2 linked regions of the Nisaea sediminum genome follow. The protein of the gene in region 2 interacts with the protein of the main gene of each other region in a pairwise test. Links are inferred from orthologs where the notes say so. Each region holds a gene or a part of one and is shown on either strand. Other genes may lie near its edges.

What was found.
Region 1: the proteins of grxD (region 2) and IG122_RS12270 interact in binary tests that used the Escherichia coli proteins (3 or more experiments, as listed by UniProt). The link is inferred for Nisaea sediminum from one-to-one orthologs.

The regions. Positions count from the first base shown.
Region 1 is NZ_JACZCQ010000006.1:55,938-59,131, forward strand. Bases 242-3,194 are described here. They hold IG122_RS12270 (BolA family protein), read left to right. Parts: upstream 242-1,561; coding sequence 1,562-1,828; downstream 1,829-3,194. Other genes in these bases: cobS (cobaltochelatase subunit CobS), read right to left, coding at 242-799; IG122_RS12265 (J domain-containing protein), read right to left, coding at 869-1,447; IG122_RS12275 (ribbon-helix-helix domain-containing protein), read left to right, coding at 1,971-2,303; IG122_RS12280 (DUF2889 domain-containing protein), read right to left, coding at 2,285-2,851; IG122_RS12285 (CBS domain-containing protein), read right to left, coding at 2,932-3,194. Outside these bases: more of cobS, read right to left, coding at 1-241. UniProt on the Escherichia coli protein: Transcriptional regulator that plays an important role in general stress response. Has many effects on cell morphology, cell growth and cell division. Acts by regulating the transcription of many genes, including dacA (PBP-5), dacC (PBP-6), ampC and mreB.
Region 2 is NZ_JACZCQ010000003.1:264,697-267,826, forward strand. What follows is about bases 1-2,705. They hold grxD (Grx4 family monothiol glutaredoxin), read left to right. Parts: upstream 1-1,031; coding sequence 1,032-1,379; downstream 1,380-2,705. Other genes in these bases: purL (phosphoribosylformylglycinamidine synthase subunit PurL), read left to right, coding at 1-705; IG122_RS06280 (BolA family protein), read left to right, coding at 739-972; IG122_RS06290 (hypothetical protein), read right to left, coding at 1,457-1,837; IG122_RS06295 (MarR family winged helix-turn-helix transcriptional regulator), read right to left, coding at 2,149-2,703. Also shown: IG122_RS06300 (2Fe-2S iron-sulfur cluster-binding protein), read left to right, coding at 2,813-3,127. UniProt on the Escherichia coli protein: Monothiol glutaredoxin involved in the biogenesis of iron-sulfur clusters.

The sequences.
Region 1 (3,194 bases), on a different replicon or contig from region 2:
ACATGAAACCGGCCCGCGTCAGATCCGCCAGAGACACCATGTTGGCGACGGTCTCGCGGCCTTCCGGCGTGTCGTAGCTCGGCAGCTTGGCGAGAATGATGTCGACCTCGCGATCGTGCGGCAGATAGTTCAGCGTGGTGACGATGCTCCAGCGGTCCATCTGACCCTGGTTGATCTGCTGCGTGCCGTGATAGAGGCCGGTCGTGTCGCCGAGACCGACCGTGTTGGCGGTCGCGAAGAGGCGGAAATACTTGTTCGGGTGGATCACCTTGTTGGTGTCCAGCAGGGTCATCTTGCCGTCCGTCTCCAGCACGCGCTGGATCACGAACATCACGTCCGCGCGGCCGGCATCGTATTCGTCGAACACGAGCGCGACACAATTCTGCAGCGCCCAGGGCAGGATGCCTTCGCGGAACTCGGTGACCTGCTTGCCGTCGCGCAGGACAATGGCGTCCTTGCCGATCAGGTCGATACGGCTGATGTGGCTGTCGAGGTTGACGCGCACGCAGGGCCAGTTCAGGCGGGCCGCGACCTGTTCGATATGGGTCGACTTGCCGGTGCCGTGATAGCCCTGGATCATGACCCGCCGATTGTGGGCGAAGCCTGCGAGAATGGCGAGCGTCGTCTGCTTGTCGAAGAGATAGGTCGGGTCCAGCGTCGGAACGTAGTCGCTCGCCTCGCTGAACGCCGGAACCATCATGTCGACATCGATGCCAAAGGTCTCGCGGACCGACACTTCCGTGTCCGGCGCTTCGATATGGTGCGCGGGCTTGCGCTCGTAAACATGTGCTGCCGCCATGGCCTTCATTCCCAAGTGATGTGGGTGACTCTCCGGCGCCGGAACGTCGTCAGCGAGGTTCCCACGCGTTCAAGATAGAAACTTCTTCAAAGTCGTATAGGCCTCGTTGATGATTTTCAACCGTTCTTCGGCCTGCTTGTCGCCGCCATTCGCATCCGGATGATGCTTTTTTACGAGCTGCTTATACCGGGCCTTCAGCTCCACTTCCGAAACCGGCGGCTCCAACCCCATGATTGCGAAAGCTTTTCCTTCCGCCGTCTCGGCTCCAGGACGGGTCGGACCGGCACCGGAGGCTGCCCCCATTTCCTCGTCACCATTGAGCGCGCCGAACGGGTCTCTGTAATCCCCGGCAACAAACTTGCGATAAGCCGCCGCGGCACCGAGCGGCCAGGTCGGCCGGTCCCAGGTGGTTGAGCGGCGGATCGCCTGTTCGAGTTCTTCAGGCGATACGCCTTCGTAATAGTTCCATTGCTTATTATATGAGCGCACGTGATCGAGGCAGAACCAATAATAGTCCTCCAGACGGTCGCGCGCCTTCGGTGCCCGGTGCTCTCCCCGCTCGCGGCAGCCGGGCGCATCGCACCGGCGGAATCCGGATTCGGCAGCGTAGCTGTCGATTTTCAGGGAATCGCTTTGCGCCTTCCGCATACCGTGGTTTCCAAATTAGCTCTGGCCCCGCATTTGCAGGTCGTTCGAAACTGGGGGTTATCGCCCCGCACAAAATCCGGAAAGGCCGCGCGAGCGGCCAAAGGAGTTAAATTAATGTCCGTGACCGAGACGATCAAAGTGAAATTAACCGCAGCCCTCGCTCCAGCGCATCTCGAGGTGGTTGATGACTCCCACCGTCATCGCGGACATGGCGGTTGGCGCGAGGGTGGAGAGACCCATTTCAATGTCGAAATCGTCTCCGACGCCTTCGCGGGAAAGTCGCGTATCGAGCGGCAGAGGATGGTCCATGAAATCCTCGCGGCCGAACTGGCCGATCGCGTGCATGCCTTGTCGATCAAGGCCAAGTCACCGGCCGAGTAACCGGAGTGAGACCCAAGCGATGCAATCAAAAAGGGATTTCTTATGACTGAATCGTTTTTTAGTTGCGTAAAAATTACATACGCTGATACATCGGAGCACGTGCTCCAGAACGGCAGTACGGTCTGAATATGCGGGTATCGGTTTGTCAACGCTCATAAGCAAGAATGTTCTGGTCGACGGACGCCGCACCAGCATGCGGCTCGAGCCGGCGATGTGGGACGCCCTCGGCCAGATCGCCGCGCGCGAAAATCTTACCGTTCATCAGATCTGCGGGATCGTGAACCGGCACCGGATGAACACGTCGCTCACCTCCGCGATCCGCGTCTTCATACTGGGTTACTTTCGGATCCTTGCGGATAACCTGGAACGAAGGCCTGCGGTCGGCTCCGAGGAATCGATCATCCATATGGTGTTCCGCCAGACGGAAGAGTTCCGGAACTCGCCGCAACTTGGGCGTTACGCCGGCTCCTTGTAGTAATCCGGCCAGATCTCCTTCACCACCGGGCTGCTTTCTCCGAACGCGTGACAGGAATTGAGCAGCGGCGGGGTGCCTTCTCGTTCCGGCTCCTTCTCGCCGCGCTCCCGCCGGAGACGAGCCCGCTCGCCGTAGAGCGTCTGATAGGCCGTCGTCGCCATCGGCCAGAGCAGTTCGACGAGATGGGTGCAGCCTTCCGCACCGCCGAGCGACGACAGCACCTTCTTGCGCCAGCCGGGACCGATGCGCACGCCTTTAAGGCGCTGGAAGTTGCCCGTTATGGCCGGACAGATCTCGAACGGCCCGTTATCCGTCACCGCCTCGACCGCGTGAATTGTGAGATCGTCGTCGACCGTCAAGCGGATCGACATGTCGTGGATCGGCTCGCCCGGCTGAATCCCGCCCCGGAACTTGTTCGGAACCTCGTATGTCTTCACGTCCGTGATGCGGCCCTCGATATCGAGCAGGCCGTCATCCCGCCGGAAGCCCTCGCAGGTGACACGGCGCGTGTGGACTTTCCGGCGCGGCGCCGGATCTGACAAGGGCATGGAACTCTCCGGAGTGATATTGCTTTGCAGCAAAAATCAGTCCGGGCCGCGCGGAAGTCAATTCCCTCGGCACCGCCGGTTTACGGCAGGCCGGCCATTCCGGATCCCGAAATGAAGGCCTCGCGCTCCAGGACGGCTTCCTCCAGGTCCTCGCGGACGGCCGCGTAGATGTCCCGGATCGATACCATGCCGATGATTTTTCCATCCTCCTCCACGGGAAGATGCCGGAACTTGCCTTGCTGCATTCGCTGCAAGGCGTCCATCACCGACGCCTTGGGTCCGATGGTTTCGGGATTCGCCGTCATAATCGCCGAAATCTTCGTCTCCGCCGCCGGCAGTTCCT
Region 2 (3,130 bases):
ACCAAGCCGGAAATCATGGGCCAGTTCGTCGGCGCCATTAACGGCATGAAGGCCGCCTGCCTCGCCCTCGACTATCCGGTCGTCTCCGGCAACGTCTCGCTCTACAACGAGACCGAGGGCAAGGCGATCCTGCCGACCCCGGTGATCGGCGGCGTCGGCGTCATCGCCGATATCGAAAAGCGCGCCACCGTCGCCTTCAAGGCGGCGGACGAGGCCATCCTCGTGATCGGCGAGACCAAAGGCTGGCTCGGCCAGTCGATCTATCTGCGCGAGATCCAGGGCCGCGAGGAAGGCGCTCCGCCGCCGGTCGACCTCGCGCTGGAAAAGAAGAATGGCGATTTCGTCCGCGGCCTGATCGAAGAGGGCAAGGTCACCGCATGTCACGACGTCTCCGACGGCGGTCTCGCTATCGCGCTCGCAGAGATGGCGCTCGGTGCGAAGGGACTCGGCGCGGCGGTTGAACCTGCGGCGGGCCAGCCGGCCCACGCCTGGGCCTTCGGCGAGGATCAGGCGCGCTATGTCGTCACGGCGAAAGATGCCGATGCCGTGCTGAAGGCAGCCGCGGCGATGGGCGTATCCGCGACCGTCATCGGACGGACCACCGGGGACGGCGAATTGAAACTCGCCGCCGGTGACTCCATATCGGTGTCGGTGCTACGGTCGGTGTTCGAGGCTTGGCTGCCGGATTACATGGCCGCCTCCTGAGACCGACAAGAAACGAAGCAGGGACAAAAACACATGGCAATGGAAGCCGGAGAGATCGAACGCCTCATCAAGGAGACGTTCCCCGATGCCCAGGTCACGATCGAGGATCTGCGCGGGGACGGCGATCATTACGCCTGCCATGTTCTCTCCTCCGCCTTCGAAGGCAAGACCCGCATCCAGCAGCATCAGATGGTCTATCAGGCCCTGCAGGGCCGCATGGGCACCGAACTGCACGCCCTCGCGCTGCAGACCGGAACGCCCGGCTGATCTGATTCTGTTATAATCATTTAATCGAACGGCACACGGACCCATGAAAGGACCTCGCCATGCTTGACGACGCCACCCGCCAGCGTATCCAGAACGAAATCGACTCCACCGACGTGGTCCTGTTCATGAAAGGCACCCCGGTCTTCCCGCAGTGCGGCTTTTCCGCCGCCGTGGTTGGCGTGCTCAGCCATGTCGGCGTGAAGTTCAAGGGCATCAACGTGCTCGAGGATCCGGCGATCCGCGAAGGGATCAAGGAATTCTCCAACTGGCCGACGATCCCGCAGCTCTATGTGAAGAACGAATTCGTCGGCGGCTGCGACATCATCCGCGAAATGTACGAGACCGGCGAGCTGCTCGAGATGCTGAACACCAAGGGCATCGACGTGCAGATCGGCGCCGAGGCCTGATCCTTCCCGATCGAAGATGAGTACGAAAAGGGCCGCTTTCGCGGCCCTTTTCTTTTGCGTGTTCGTAGCGCTGGACCTCACTTGGTGGGATCGCAGGTATCCTGCAGCAGGACCCGCTCGCCCTGAAGGACGCTGAGCGTGCGGTCGCTTTCCTGGAAGCGCAGCGTCAGCACGGCACCCTCGCCCGCCTCCCCGCTCACCTTGCTCTGTTTGAAATTGCAGAGATAGCCGACGAGGCCGAGCGCGACGGTCTCGATCTTTCCCTCGACCGGCGCGGAGGTCGCGCCCTTGTCGATCGAGACGACGTCGCCATCCTCGCCGATCCCGACCTGGACGAAACTGACCAGCGAAGTCTCGTTGTGGATGAGGTTCTTGCGCACAGGCAGATCAGCGGCCTGGCCCGCCGCGCCGCCGAGAAGGACGAGCGCCACAACACCTGGAACCACTTTCAGAAACATTCTCTTGCTCCCTTGCGCCCGCGGCGGCCGGTCGCACTCCGGCGACGGCCCGGCGGGACGCTTCATCAACGTTCTTTTTCGATAAAGTGCCGGCCGCCGGTTTCGGGATTCTTGTTTTTGGCGCCTCTTGCGGTCGGCAAGAGTGCATTTTACGCCGAAAGATAACGGCGCGATATTTATTTCACGTACCAAGAAAACACGAAAACGAGAGCAAGTGTTCAGCAGGTCATAAACTCTTGCACAACCGTCATCCCGACGAAAGTCGGGATCCACTTTCCGATGACCTGACGGCTCAGAGAGTGGATACCGGATCAGGTCCGGGGTGACGATTGAGGGGAGCCGCCTTCTTCCCGGTCTTCCCCGTTGAGTTCCGCGAGGTTGTCCAGAAAGCGCGCGAGGTAACCGTTCAGCCGGCCGACATCCTCTTCCGAGAACCCTTCCAGCAGCTTGCGCTGCCGCGCCAGCGCGACCTCCAGCACCTCGGCATGGAGCGCATGCCCCTTCGCCGTCAGGAACCAGTCACGCCGCCGAGCACCGTCGTCCGGAGCGGCGAGACCGTCCGCCTCGAGACGTTTCAGGCACCGGCTGACCGCTCCCTTGTCGATGCCGATGGTCCGCGCGGCGTGGCTGACGCTGCTGCCCGGTTCGCGGGTCAGCATCACCAGCATGCGCCAGTCCATCGCCCCGATGCCGAACCTCTCCTGGTAATGCCGGGCCGCGCTGCGGGTGAAACGGTTGGCGGCGAAGGTCAGGAGCACGGTCGGCGTCCGCCGGAAGCTCAGCGTCTCCTGCGCCTCCCCGCCCGCTTCGTCAGGAACGGCTACGAGGAAGAGAGAGTCCGGAAGGTCGCTGGTCTCGTCCGTCATATCCTGCCTTTTCGCTCCTCGGATGATCGCTCCCAGCATCCCAGAGAGAACCCGTTGACTCAACAACACCCTTCTGTTGACATGACAACAAAAAAACGAGGGATATGGGATGGAAACGATCAGCGTCACCTGGATCCTGCTGGACGGAACGCGAAAATCGGTCGCTGTCGAGACCGGCGGCAACCTTATGCAGGCCGCGCTCGACAACGGGATCGACGGCATCGTCGGCCAATGCGGAGGCAGCCTCGCCTGCGCCACCTGTCACGTCGTCGTCGAAGAGGCACCGTCGGCCCTGCCGGAGATCGCCCCGGACGAGGACGACATGCTCGACATGGCCGAACCGGAGCGCCTGCCCGAAAGCCGCCTCTCCTGCCAGCTCGTCGCACTGCCGGAACTCGACGGCATCGTGCTGCGCGTACCCTGACGC